DNA from 2 places in the Pseudomonas sp. GW821-FHT02A08 genome. Region 1 is predicted to be linked to the other one. Evidence: riboswitches for the same ligand, from Rfam matches in the RefSeq annotation. Region 1 holds a riboswitch; the other holds the start of a gene.
The links. A riboswitch is a leader RNA that binds a small molecule or an ion and turns the genes downstream of it on or off. The one in region 1 is predicted to bind cobalamin.

Region 1 (6,619 bases):
CCAACAGTTCGAGGTTGCGCAGCGGGCCGTAGGTTTCGGCGCGGGTCAGCGGTGGCATCAGGTGATCGATGATCACCGCCTGGGTGCGCCGCTTGGCCTGGGCGCCCTCGCCCGGGTCGTTGACGATGAACGGATAGATGTTCGGCAGCGGCCCGAGCAAAGCATCTGGCCAGCAGTGTTCCGAAAGCCCGACACCTTTGCCCGGCAGCCATTCGAGGTTGCCGTGTTTGCCGACGTGGATCACGCCGTGGGCGCCGTAGGTGTTGCGCAGCCAGAAGTAGAACGCCAGGTAGCCGTGGGGCGGCACCAGGTCCGGGTCGTGATACACCGCGCTCGGGTCGACCTGATAACCCCGGGCCGGCTGAATGCCGACGAAGATCAGGCCAAAACGCAGGCCGGCGATCATCATCCGCCCGCTGCGACACATCGGGTCGCTCTGCGGTGCGCCCCAACGTTCAAGCACCGCCGTGCGGTTGGCTTCGGGCAGGGCATTGAACATCGCCAGATAGTCATCCATCCCCAGGCTTTGCTGGCACGGACGCAGGTCGAGGGTCTCGAGGTCGTTGCTGACGCCGCCCAGCAACTGCTGGATCAGCGCGGTGCCGCTGTCCGGCAACTCGGCCGGTAATGGATAACCTTCGGCATGCAGTGCCCGCAGGATATTCAGCGCGGTTGCCGGGGTATCCAGGCCGACGCCGTTACCGATGCGACCGTCGCGGGTCGGGTAATTGGCGAGAATCAACGCAATGCGTTTATCAGCATTGGGTACCCGCGCCAGATCGACCCATCGCCGCGCCAGTTCGGCCACGAAATCCATGCGCTCCGTTTGCGGCCGGTAACACACCACATCCGACTGACTGCGCTCACTGCGCCACGCCAGGTCCTTGAAACTGATCGGGCGGCTGATGATGCGTCCGTCCAGTTCAGGCAAGGCTATGTGCATCGCCAGGTCACGGGGGCCAAGCCCCTGTTCGCTGGCGCGCCAACCGGGCTCGTTGTCTTGGGCGCAAATCGCCTGGATCACCGGAATATTGCGGCGAAACGGGCGCAGATGGGGTGCTTCCGGACTGGATTGGGCGAAGCCGGTGGTGTTCAAAATCACCGAGACGTTGGCCTCGTCCAGCCAGTCCTCGACCACGCAAAGACAACCGGGTTCTTTCAGGCTGGCCAGCGCAATCGGCAATGGATTCAACCCCGCCGCCTGCAATCGTTGGCAAAAAACATCAATGAACGCGGTGTTCGCCGCCTGCAAATGCGAGCGGTAGAACAGCACCGCCGCCACCGGTTGATCGGCGTGCCAGTCGGCCTGCCAGTCGCTCAGCGCGGCGGAGTGTTTGTGCGGATGGTAAACCGCCGTGCGCGGCAGGGTTTGCGGCTCGCCCCAAGTGTAATCACGGACCAGCCAGCGGTTAGCCAGGCAGCGGAAGAAATCGAGGGCGTTGCCCATGCCACCCTGGCGCAGAAACTGCCAGAGCCGGTCGCGATCCTCGGCACCGACGGTGCTCAGGTCGCTGAGCTCCGGGTCCGGGCGATCATCGCCCGGCACCAGAATCACCTGCACGCCGCGCTGCGACAGCTCCACCAGGCGCTCGATGCCGTAACGCCAATAGGCGATGCCGCCGTGCAGCGAAATCAGGATCACCCTGGCGTGACGCAGCACTTCATCGACGTACAAATCGACCGAGGCATGGTTCTGCACCTGCATCGGGTTGGCCAGGCGCACGCTCGGGTAATCGTCGGGCAATTGCTGCGCCGCTTCGGCAAGCAGCGCCAGGCTGGAATCGCCGCTGCACAGGACCACCAGCTCGGCGGGGGTTTGTCCAAGGTCGGCAATGTTGTCTTCCGACACGAAACCGCCGGGCTGGGTCCTGAGCAGGTGCATGGTTTACACGCTGAGCGCGGCGCGCAATTGCGCTTCGAGAACAGTGGCGTCCAGTTCCTGGCCGATCAGCACCAGGCGGGTTACGCGTGCTTCTTCGGCGCCCCACTGGCGGTCGAAGTGCTTATCAAAACGCGTGCCCACGCCCTGGATCAGCAAGCGCATCGGTTTGTTCGGGATTGCCGCAAAACCCTTGACCCGCAGGATGCCGTGCTGGACCACCAATTGGGTCAGCGCATCCAGCAGCAGGCTTTCGTCGGCTTGCGGCAGTTCGATGGAGATCGAATCGAAGGCATCGTGATCGTGGTCATCATGATCGTCGTCGCCATCGTGGTGATGGTCGTGGTGGCTGTGACGGCTGTCGATGTGCTCTTCGGAGCCTGCACCCAGGCCGATCAGCACGTCCAGCGGCAGGCGACCGCTACTGGCTTCGACGATTTTCACCGCTGGCGGCAATTCCTCGGCGACTTCCAGGCGTACACGGGCCAGGTCCGCCGGGTTGATCAGGTCGGTTTTGTTGAGAATCACCAGGTCGGCGCTGGCCAGTTGGTCGGCGAACAGTTCGTGCAGTGGCGATTCGTGGTCCAGGTTCGGGTCGAGCTTGCGTTGGGCGTCGACTTGATCCGGGAACGCGGCAAAGGTGCCGGCGGCCACGGCCGGGCTGTCGACCACGGTGATCACCGCGTCCACCGTGCAGGCGCTGCGGATTTCCGGCCACTGGAAGGCTTGCACCAGCGGCTTGGGCAGGGCCAGACCGGAGGTTTCGATCAGAATGTGGTCCAGATCGCCGCGACGGGCCACCAGTTCGCGCATCACCGGGAAGAATTCTTCCTGGACAGTGCAGCACAGGCAGCCGTTGGCCAGCTCATAGACACGGCCGTTGGCTTCTTCTTCGGTGCAACCGATGGAGCACTGCTTGAGGATTTCGCCGTCGATGCCCAACTCGCCGAATTCGTTGACGATCACCGCGATGCGGCGCCCCTGGGCGTTGTCGAGCATGTGCCGCAGCAGCGTGGTCTTGCCCGAGCCGAGAAAGCCGGTGACGATGGTGACGGGGAGTTTGGCCAGTGTTTTCATCGGATGCCCTATGGCTTAGGTGGCGGGCATGCGGGACGACGACCGGCAACGCGGGGTCGCGTGCCTGAAGAGTTCGCCACCGGATCACCCCGCCCGGTTGAAAGTGAGAATCTGTAACGAGGCAGGTCTCCTGGCTGACGGTGTGCCGGCCTTGAGCCTGGCATTCGCTGCGCCTTCCCGCCGGCCTCATGGATTGAGCCTGCAGTGGCGTGGCAACGAACATCACCGTTCACAGTTGCGGGGGCAGCCGCGGCATCGACCGCGTTCCCTTCTTAGCTTCGGCAAATACCGAAGAACCTCGAGAGCGCAAGGCTACGCATGGTCTTGGGGCGGGTCAATGTTCACGTGACTTCTGCGGTGTGCCCTTCGCGAGCAAGTCGGATCGCCGCACCGCCGCTCCCACATTTGATCGGGTTCTTGCAGGGGAAAAGGGTCAAGTGTGGGAGCGGGCTTGCTCGCGAAGAAAGCGACTCGGTTTCGAGTTGAGAACCCTTGCCAATTGACGCCCAACCCCCGCCCATGCTCTCCTACACACCTTGTTACGGGTGCCCTTCACAGGGTGAAACGGGAAACCGGTGAATCATGTGCTTTACTCTTAAGCCATGTCAGTCCGGTGCTGCCCCCGCAACGGTAAGCGAGCGAAGCGTCAGATCCACTGTGCCCCCAAGGCATGGGAAGGTGATGTTTTCAGGTTCAGGCCCAAGCCTTTGCCCCTCGTGAGCCCGGAGACCGGCCCGCAACACAAAGTGACCAGTACGATCACTGAACCAACAAACCCGCGGTGGGCGGGCGCTGTTTGAACCTCTGCGCGCCTGGTCGTGCGGGGGTTTGCATGCGCTCTTATTCCCCGCTGACAGACCAGAGGGATACGCCATGTCGATCATCAGCAGCGCCGAACACACATCCGCGAGCACCACCTCAACCCTGACCCAACGTCTGACCGCCGCCGTCTGCGCGTCGATTCTGGGCGCAAGCCTTGTGTATTTCGCCGGTTTCTCGCACATCGAAGCGGTGCACAACGCCGCCCACGATACCCGCCACAGCTCCGCGTTCCCGTGCCATTGAGAGCTGTCGACATGATCAAGCGTATTGCGCAAACCGCAGGTTTCACCGGGCTGCTGGCCGCCCTGTTGCTGACCCTGCTGCAAAGCTTCTGGGTCGCACCGCTGATTTTGCAGGCCGAGACCTACGAAAAATCCGAACCGGCCGCTGTTGAAATGCATGAGCACGCCGACGGTGCGATGGCTGCCCACACTCACGATGCACAAGCCTGGGAGCCGGAAGACGGCTGGCAGCGCGTGCTGTCCACCACCGGCGGCAACCTGGTGGTAGCTGTCGGTTTCGCCCTGATGCTGGCCGGCCTGTACACCTTGCGTGCGCCAACCAAAACCTCCCAGGGCCTGCTCTGGGGCCTGGCCGGTTACGCGACCTTCGTGCTCGCGCCGACCCTCGGCCTGCCACCTGAATTGCCCGGCACTGCCGCCGCCGACCTGGCACAACGGCAACTGTGGTGGATCGGTACCGCCGCCTCCACCGCCGTCGGTATCTCGCTGTTCGTGTTCAGCCGTCACTGGCTGATGAAAGTCCTCGGTGTGGCGATCCTTGCCGTTCCCCATGTGATTGGCGCGCCGCAACCGCAAGTGCATTCGATGCTTGCTCCAGAGGCGTTGGAAACCCAGTTCAAAATCGCTTCGCATCTGACCAACGTGGCGTTCTGGCTGGCCCTGGGCCTTATCAGCGCCTGGTTGTTCCGTCGCAAAAGCGATGGCCAATACCACGCATGACTGACGTCAGCACAGCGCCGACCCTGGTGGTCGGCCTGGGCTGCCAACGGGGCTGCCCCGTCAGCACGTTGCTCGCGCTGCTCGATCAGGCGTTGGAGGCGCACCAGATTGCTCGTCATGAAATCAAGGCGCTGGCCAGCATCGATTCGAAGCGCGACGAACCTGCACTGATCGAACTGGCTCAGCAGCTTGGACTGGAATTGAAGTATTTCAGCAGTGAACAACTGGCCGCTTATGAGCCGCAACTCAGCCATCAATCGCAAATAGCGTTTGAACGCACCGGTTGCTACGGCGTGGCGGAAAGCGCCGCACTGGCCCTGGCGGAACAACTGGCCCAGGGCCCGGCAAAACTGCTGATTCCACGACAAAAATACGCTCAGGCAACCCTGGCATTGGCCGGCGCTGCGTAAAAAACCGATAATCCCCGCCTTTGATCATGAACATTCTTCATCTGAAGCCCTGTTCAGCCTCTATTTCCCCACAGGAACCGACCATGACCGTCTACTTCATTGGCGCAGGTCCCGGCGACCCCGAACTGATTACCGTCAAGGGCCAGCGGCTGATTCGCAGCTGCCCGGTGATCATTTATGCCGGCTCCCTGGTACCGGCCGCCGTACTGGAAGGTCACTGTGCCGAACAAGTGGTCAACAGCGCCGAACTGCACCTGGAACAGATCATCGACCTGATCAAGAGCGCCCACGCCAAAGGCCAGGATGTGGCCCGGGTGCACTCCGGCGATCCGAGCCTGTATGGCGCCATTGGCGAGCAGATTCGCTATCTGCGTGAGCTTGGCATTGCATTCGAAATCGTCCCTGGCGTGACCGCTACAGCCGCTTGTGCGGCGCTCTTGGGCGCGGAGCTGACCCTGCCGGACATTTCGCAGAGCGTGATCCTGACCCGCTACGCCGACAAGACCGCCATGCCTCCCGGAGAGGAGTTCTCCAGCCTGGCGCAACACGGCGCGACCATGGCGATTCATTTGGGGGTCAATCACCTGGCGAAGATCGTTGAGGAACTGCTGCCCCATTACGGCGCCGATTGCCCGATTGCAGTGGTTCACCGCGCAAGCTGGCCGGATCAGGATTGGGTGGTGGGCACGCTCGAGGATATTGCCGGGAAGGTTGAAGCCAAGGGCTTTCGCCGTACGGCGTTGATTCTGGTGGGTCGGGTGCTGGGCAGTGAGCATTTTAGTGAATCGTCGCTGTATCGCGCGGGGCATGCGCATATCTATCGTCCATAAGGCCCTCTTCGCGAGCAAGCCCGCTCCCACACTGGATCTTGCCGGACACAAAATCGTTGGTCGCTGAAAATTTACTGTGGGAGCGGGCTTGCTCGCGAAGACGTCAGCGAATTCAGCCCATAAAAAAACGGCGCTCACGGGGCGCCGTTTTTCTATACCGCAGCGAACACCTTAGTAGTAGGCGTTTTCTTTCTGCGTGTGGTCGGTTACGTCGCGAACGCCCTTGAGCTCGGGAATACGCTCGAGCAAGGTGCGCTCGATGCCTTCCTTGAGCGTCACGTCGGCCTGGCCGCAACCCTGGCACCCCCCACCAAACTGCAGGACAGCGATGCCGTCCTCGACCACGTCGATCAGGCTGACCTGACCGCCGTGGCTGGCCAGCCCCGGGTTGATCTCGGTTTGCAGGTAGTAGTTGATGCGCTCGTTGACCGGGCTGTCGGCGTTGACCATCGGAACCTTGGCGTTTGGCGCCTTGATGGTCAGCTGGCCGCCCATGCGGTCGGTGGCGTAGTCGACAACGGCATCGTCCAGGAAGGCTTCGCTGAAGTGGTCGATGTACGCGGTGAAGCTTTTGAGCCCCAGCGCGGTGTCTTCGGGTTTTTCTTCGCCCGGCTTGCAGTAGGCAATGCAGGTTTCGGC
Region 2 (6,619 bases), on a different contig from region 1:
CGCGCAGGCAGGCCTGGCCCACGACCCGGGTTGCCCCGCTCACGGCCCAGGGCCCCACTTGTTCAGCCAGCAACTTGAGCAGCTTGCGCTCGGCCAGCACAAACCCCAGGCGCACACCGGCCAGGCCGAAAAACTTGCCGAAGGAGCGCAAGACGATCAGCCCGACTTGATGGGCAAACGGCGCCAGGCTCAGTTGCGGCGTGTTATCCATGAACGCTTCGTCCACCACCAGCCAGCCACCGCGCTGGGCGAGCCGCGTGTGCCAGTCGAGCAGCCGGCTGGGGGTGAGGCTCAGGCCCGTGGGGTTGTTCGGATTGACCACCACCAGCACGTCGAAACTGTCGATAAAGAAGTCGACTTCCTGCTCCAGCACTTCACGCACGATGTAGCCGTTGCGACGCCACGCTTCGGCGTGCTCGGCGTAACAGGGCGACAGCACGCCGACCTTGCCCGCCCGACGCAATCGCGGCAGTAGCTGTATCGCCATTTGCGAGCCGGCCACCGGCAATGCCTGCAAGGTGCCGTAGTAATCGCAGGCGGCCAGTTCCAGGCCGTCGTCCGTCTCCGGCAATCGGGCCCAGGCCCGCAGCGGAATATCCGGCACCGGGAACGGCCAGGGCGCAAGGCCCGTGGACAGGTCCAGCCAGTCGGCTTCATCTATGCCGTACTCAAGTGCCGCCTTGCGCAGCCGCCCACCATGCTCAAGCATAAAATTCGGCCCCCAGGCAGAGAATCAGCAGCCATAACCATACCCCGCGCTGGACCAATTGCCAGCCCCGGTCAATGGAGTCGGCATCCGCCGGCACGCCTTCACCCAGCTGCGGACGCTGATGCAGTTCGCCGTGATAAATCGCCGCCCCGCCCAATTCAACGCCCAGGGCGCCCGCCCCTGCCGCCATCACCGGGCCGGCGTTCGGGCTGTCCCAGGTCGGGCCCTGGGTGCGCCAGCATTTCAACGCCAGCCGGGTTTTGCCCAGCAACGCGTAAGTCAGTGCCACCAGGCGCGCAGGAATGTAATTGAGCACATCGTCGACCTTCGCCGCCGCCCAACCGAACCGTTCGAAGCGTTCATTGCGATAACCCCACATCGCATCCAGCGTATTGCTCAGGCGGTAGAGCACCACGCCCGGCGCGCCGGCCACGGCAAACCAGAACAACGCCGCGAACACCGCGTCGCTACCGTTCTCCAGCACCGACTCGGTAGCGGCCCGGGCGACTTCGGTTTCATCCAGATCACTGGTTTTACGGCTGACCAGAAAACTCACCCGTTTGCGTGCTTCATCAAGATCGCCGCCGCGCAGGGCCTTGGCCACAGGCGTGACGTGCTCACCGAGGCTGCGCATGCCGAGGGCGCAATAGAGGGCGAGAATCTCGACGATCCAGCCGACATAAGGCGCCCAGGAGAATGCCGTGGCCAACAGCGTCAGCGGCAACACGGCGATCACCCACGCGGTGACGCCATGACTGCGCCAGCCGCGACCGCCGCCGTTGAAACGTTGCTCGATGCGCTCGGCAAAACGACCGAACGCCACCAGCGGATGCCAGCGTTTGGGTTCACCCAGCAGCGCATCCAGCGCAACCGCGGCGACACTCAACAACGCCACACTCATTGACTCACTCCCCAATAGTTTTCATACAGCAATTCATGCAGCGCACGCGCCTGTGCCCAGCCTTCGAGCACCAGCATCGGCGCCGGATAGAACGCCTTCACCGGTCCCAGGCACAGCACGGCCAGCGGCTTGGCACCGGGCGGCAACCTCAACAGGTCCGCCAGTGCCTGGGGTTCGAACAGCGACACCCAACCCATCCCCAGCCCTTCGGCTCGGGACGCCAACCACAGGTTCTGGATCGCGCAGGACAACGAAGCCATGTCCATTTCCGGCAAGGTGCGGCGACCAAAGATATGCTGCTCGCGGTCGTCCATCAGTGCGGCGACCAGCACCTCGGCGCAATCGTTGATACCTTCGACCTTGAGCTTCATGAACTCATCGCTGCGCTCACCCAGGGCTTCGGCGGTGCGGATGCGCTCTTCTTCCACCAGGGCCTGGATTTGCCCGCGCAAGGCGCGATCGCTGATTCGGATAAAGCGCCAAGGCTGCATCAGGCCGACACTGGGGGCCTGGTGTGCGGCCTCGAGCAGGCGCCGCAGCAATTCGGGCTCGACGGTGCCGCCGCTGAAGTGGCGCATGTCGCGGCGCTCGGCGATGGCGCGGTAGACCGCTGCGCGTTCGGCTTCGGAGAATGCGTTGTCGGTCATGGCCTCTTCGCGAGCAAGCCCGCTCCCACCAGGGATTGCATTTCTACAGGCATTACACCGCCCACTGTGGGAGCTGGCTTGCCAGCGATGGCGGTTTCAAGGCCGGGCGCAAACAGTGCGGCAACTGCTTGCGGATTGGACGGAAAATAAAAGTGCACATAAGAGGCAGTCATCCGCCCCTCACGGTAGACCGCCTCCGCTCCGCGCCCGCCGTTAGGGCTCAAGCCACGGGCAATCGGCGCCAGTTCAGTGGTGGTCAGCGAATGGTGATAGGTGTGCCCGCGCAGCGAGCCTTCCGGCAATTCCACCGCTTGCAACGCCAGCGCTGCCAGTCGCTTTTGCATGACCGCATCACCGGCCAGCAAGCCAACCAGTTCGGCGCGAGTGCCCTCGACGTCGGTCAGGGAGTCGAGCAGATACAGCATGCCGCCACACTCGGCGAGCAAGGGTTTGCCCGCCCGGTGGTGGGCGCGGATCGCGTCGAGCATCGCGGTGTTTTGCGCCAGCGCAACATGGTGCAGTTCCGGGTAACCGCCCGGCAGATACAGGCTGTCCGCTTCCGGCAACCCTCGGTCGCGGATCGGCGAGAAGAACGACAGTTCGGCGCCCATCGCCCGCAGCAGATCCAGGCTCGCGCCGTAGGTGAACGCAAAGGCTTCATCGCGGGCGACGGCAATGCGCACGCCGGCCAGCAGCGGTTCGGCCGCGATGACATCAGGGGCGGCGAACTCGACCGCCGGCGGCAGCGCGACCTCGCAACTGCTTGCCAGGGCATCGGCTGCCGCATCCAGGCGCAAGTCGAGATCGTTCAACTCACTGGCCTGCACCAGCCCCAGGTGCCGGCTCGGCAACTCGATCCCGGTTTCCCGGGACAGCGCGCCGTACCAGCGCAAGCCTTCAGTCAGGCTACCCTCGAGCAGTTGCGCGTGGCGCAGCGTACCGACACGATTGGCCAGCACGCCGGCGAACGGCAAGTCCGGCTGATAACGCGCCAACCCCAGGGCCAATGCGCCAAAGGTCTGGGCCATGGCCGTGCCATCGATCACCCCCAGCACCGGCACACCGAAATGCCGCGCCAGGTCGGCACTCGATGGCGTGCCGTCGAACAACCCCATGACGCCTTCGATCAGGATCAGGTCGGCTTCAGCGGCGGCTTCCCACAACAACCGGCGACTTTCCTGCTCGCCGACCATCCACATGTCCAGTTGATACACCGGCGCACCGCTGGCGCGTTCGAGGATCATCGGGTCGAGAAAGTCGGGGCCGCACTTGAACACACGGACCTTGCGCCCCTGATTGCGATGCAATCGGGCCAGTGCCGCGGTGACGGTGGTCTTGCCCTGGCCGGAAGCTGGCGCGGCAATCAGTACCGCCGGGCAATGACGAGGCTGGTTCACAGTTCGACGCCTTTCTGCGCTTTGATCCCGGCCTGGAAGGCGTGTTTGATCACGCCCATCTCGGTGACGGTGTCGGCCATCTCGATCATTTCCGGCTTGGCGGCACGACCGGTGACCACCACGTGTTGCATCGGTGGCCGGGCCTGCAAGTCGCTGAGCACTTGATCGAGATCGAGGTAGCCGTGCTTGAGGGCGATATTGAGCTCATCCAGCACCACCAGGCCGATGGAAGGATCGCGCAGCAGTTCCCGGGACACCGCCCAGGCGGCTTCGGCGGCGGCGATGTCGCGCTGGCGGTCCTGGGTTTCCCAGGTAAAGCCTTCGCCCATCACATGAAAACGCACCTGCTCGGGAAAGCGTCGGAAGAACAACTCTTCGCCCGTGCTGTTGCGGCCCTTGATGAACTGCACCACGCCACATTGCATGCCGTGCCCCATGGCGCGGGCAAGCATGCCGAAGGCCGAGCTGCTCTTGCCCTTGCCGTTGCCGGTCAGCACCAGCAGCAGGCCACACTCGTTCGGGGAATTGGCGATGCGCTCGTCGATCACGGCTTTTTTGCGCTGCATGCGCGCCAGGTGGCGTTCGTCACGATCAGGGGTATCAGTCATGGGGGAGCTCTCCGTTGAGGCTGGAATAACGGCGGGCAGGCACAACAATAGAAGGCAAAAAGCCTGGCATCGCCCACCGTGATGCCGCTGGATGAATCAGGCCGGTCTCCGGGCTCATGAGTGGCGCGGGGCCAGACCGTGCGCCTTCCCGCATCGAATCGACACAGTGGCATCACACACAGTTTTCACTCATTTACCGTTGCGGGGGCAGCGCCGGAATTGCGGGCCTTCGACCAACAGAAGGACTCACTCACCGGCTTCCCTGTTTCACTCTGTCGACCCAAGTCACAGAGCACCTGAAACAAGCCGCGAAGGTTAGAGGGTTGGGGGTGGAGCGTCAATTAAAGCCGGGAGGCCAACGACCGAATAACTGCCATCAATCAATAAACTGACGTCAATCTTGTGCCACGCTCTCAGCGGTGATATCAAAGAGCCACAACCCCACAACACAACAACAAGGGTGAGCCCATGCAAGGCATGATCATCAGCAATCCAAAGCTGGAATTCCTGCGCCCGGTGCTCGAACACTGGTTCGAATGCATCGACCGTTACAACGCCGTCCGCGGCGATGGCGACACACCGTACTGGCACGACGAAAAGGCCAATCTCGGACTGCTGTCCGCCGCCGCCTGGATGGCCGAGATGGTCACGCTGCAACAGACGCCCACCCGCAAGCAGACCGAAGAAGGCGAACGCAACAGCCGCGCCGACCTGCTCCTGGCTTCGTCCGAAACCCGCGCCTACATCCAGACCAGCCAGCGCTGGCCACGGGTCAACAGCCTCAACCTGACCCAGGCCCTGCTCGACATCGCCAGCGATGCAAAGCGCCTGAGCCACGCCAGCGACCTGAAACTCGGCTGCCTGTTCGTCGCCCCGCAAAAAGCCCAGCAGGGCGCCACACCGGAAGAACTCCAGGACATGGTCGACGACCTGCAAAAGGAACACACCTGCGCTGTCGCCTGGTATTTCCCTTATGCCTACCGCAAGTTGCGCAACGAAGCCGGCAACTATCACCCCGGCGTTGCGGTGCTGTTCAAGGAAGCCCGCGGCTAAGGGTTGAACCATCGCACGACAACCCTTCTCTATGATTAGAACAAGGCATTCATAGGGAAGACCAGCATGCGCACGCCCCCGCTCGTTCTCGTTATCGCGCTCAGCGGAGGGCTCGCCGCTTGTGGCGAGACCTCCCGCCTGCAAGTCTCCGACGGTACCGGCCCGTCACCCCGACTACCAGAACCCAACAAGACACTGGTTCCGACCGTGAACATTGCACCCGCCATTGGCTGGCCGGAGGGTGCAAAGCCCATCGCCGCCAATGGCACCCAAGTGGCCGCTTTTGCCGAACACCTGGATCACCCGCGCTGGCTTTATGTGCTGCCCAATGGCGATGTGCTGGTGGCGGAAACCGCCGCACCACCCAAACCCGAAGACGGTAATGGCATTCGCGGTTGGGTCATGAAGAAAGTCATGGGGCGTGCCGGCTCTGCCGTGCCCAGCCCGAACCGCATCACGTTGCTACGGGACAAGGATCACGACGGCATCGCGGAAACCCGAACCGTGTTTCTGCAAAACCTCAACTCGCCGTTTGGCATGACACTGGTCGGCAAAAATCTGTACGTTGCCAATACTGATCGCTTGTTGCGATTCCACTATGAAACCGGCGACACGGCGATCAAGTCGCAACCCGTCAAAGTGGTCGATTTGCCCGGCGGACCGCTGAACCACCACTGGACCAAAAACGTCATCGCCAGCAAGGACGGCAGCAAGCTCTACGTCACCGTGGGTTCCAACAGCAACGTCGCCGAACACGGCATGGACAAGGAAGAAGGTCGCGCAGCGATCTGGGAAGTGGATCGTGCCACCGGCCAGCACCGTATCTTCGCCTCCGGCCTGCGCAACCCCAACGGCATGGCCTGGGAACCGCACAGTGGCGCGCTGTGGACTGCGGTCAACGAGCGGGATGAAATCGGCAGTGACCTGGTGCCGGACTACATCACTTCGGTGAAAGACGGCGCTTTTTATGGCTGGCCGTACAGTTACTACGGTCAGCATGTGGATATTCGCGTCGAGCCGCAAAACCCCGACCTGGTGGCCAAGGCCATCGCCCCGGACTACGCCGTCGGCCCGCACACGGCATCACTGGGCCTGACCTTCGCCGAAAACAGCAAGCTGCCGGCGCCTTTCACTCAAGGGGCATTCATCGGTCAGCACGGCTCATGGAACCGCAAACCCCACAGTGGCTACAAAGTGATTTTCGTGCCGTTCAGCGCAGGCAAACCGGTGGGAAAACCGGTTGACGTGCTCACCGGCTTCCTCAACGACAAGGAACAGGCCATGGGCCGCCCGGTGGGCGTGGT

Region 2: linked by a shared signal. The riboswitch ahead of cobO (cob(I)yrinic acid a,c-diamide adenosyltransferase) and the one ahead of AC07W4_RS03610 (CbtB domain-containing protein) in region 1 are both predicted to bind cobalamin.

The regions. Positions count from the first base shown of each region.
Region 1 is NZ_JBWKWD010000003.1:69,355-75,973, forward strand. It holds gene cobN (cobaltochelatase subunit CobN) at 1-1,882, opposite strand, end outside; gene cobW (cobalamin biosynthesis protein CobW) at 1,886-2,956, opposite strand; cobalamin riboswitch at 3,060-3,272, opposite strand; cobalamin riboswitch at 3,483-3,708, shown strand; gene AC07W4_RS03610 (CbtB domain-containing protein) at 3,830-4,021, shown strand; gene AC07W4_RS03615 (CbtA family protein) at 4,033-4,740, shown strand; gene AC07W4_RS03620 (cobalamin biosynthesis protein) at 4,737-5,150, shown strand; gene cobM (precorrin-4 C(11)-methyltransferase) at 5,234-5,980, shown strand; gene nfuA (Fe-S biogenesis protein NfuA) at 6,152-6,619, opposite strand, start outside.
Region 2 is NZ_JBWKWD010000039.1:23,916-30,534, forward strand. It holds gene cobD (threonine-phosphate decarboxylase CobD) at 1-709, opposite strand, end outside; gene cbiB (adenosylcobinamide-phosphate synthase CbiB) at 702-1,610, opposite strand; gene bluB (5,6-dimethylbenzimidazole synthase) at 1,607-2,257, opposite strand; gene AC07W4_RS22815 (cobyrinic acid a,c-diamide synthase CobB) at 2,254-3,654, opposite strand; gene cobO (cob(I)yrinic acid a,c-diamide adenosyltransferase) at 3,651-4,262, opposite strand; cobalamin riboswitch at 4,345-4,577, opposite strand; gene AC07W4_RS22825 (hypothetical protein) at 4,731-5,315, shown strand; gene AC07W4_RS22830 (PQQ-dependent sugar dehydrogenase) at 5,382-6,619, shown strand, end outside.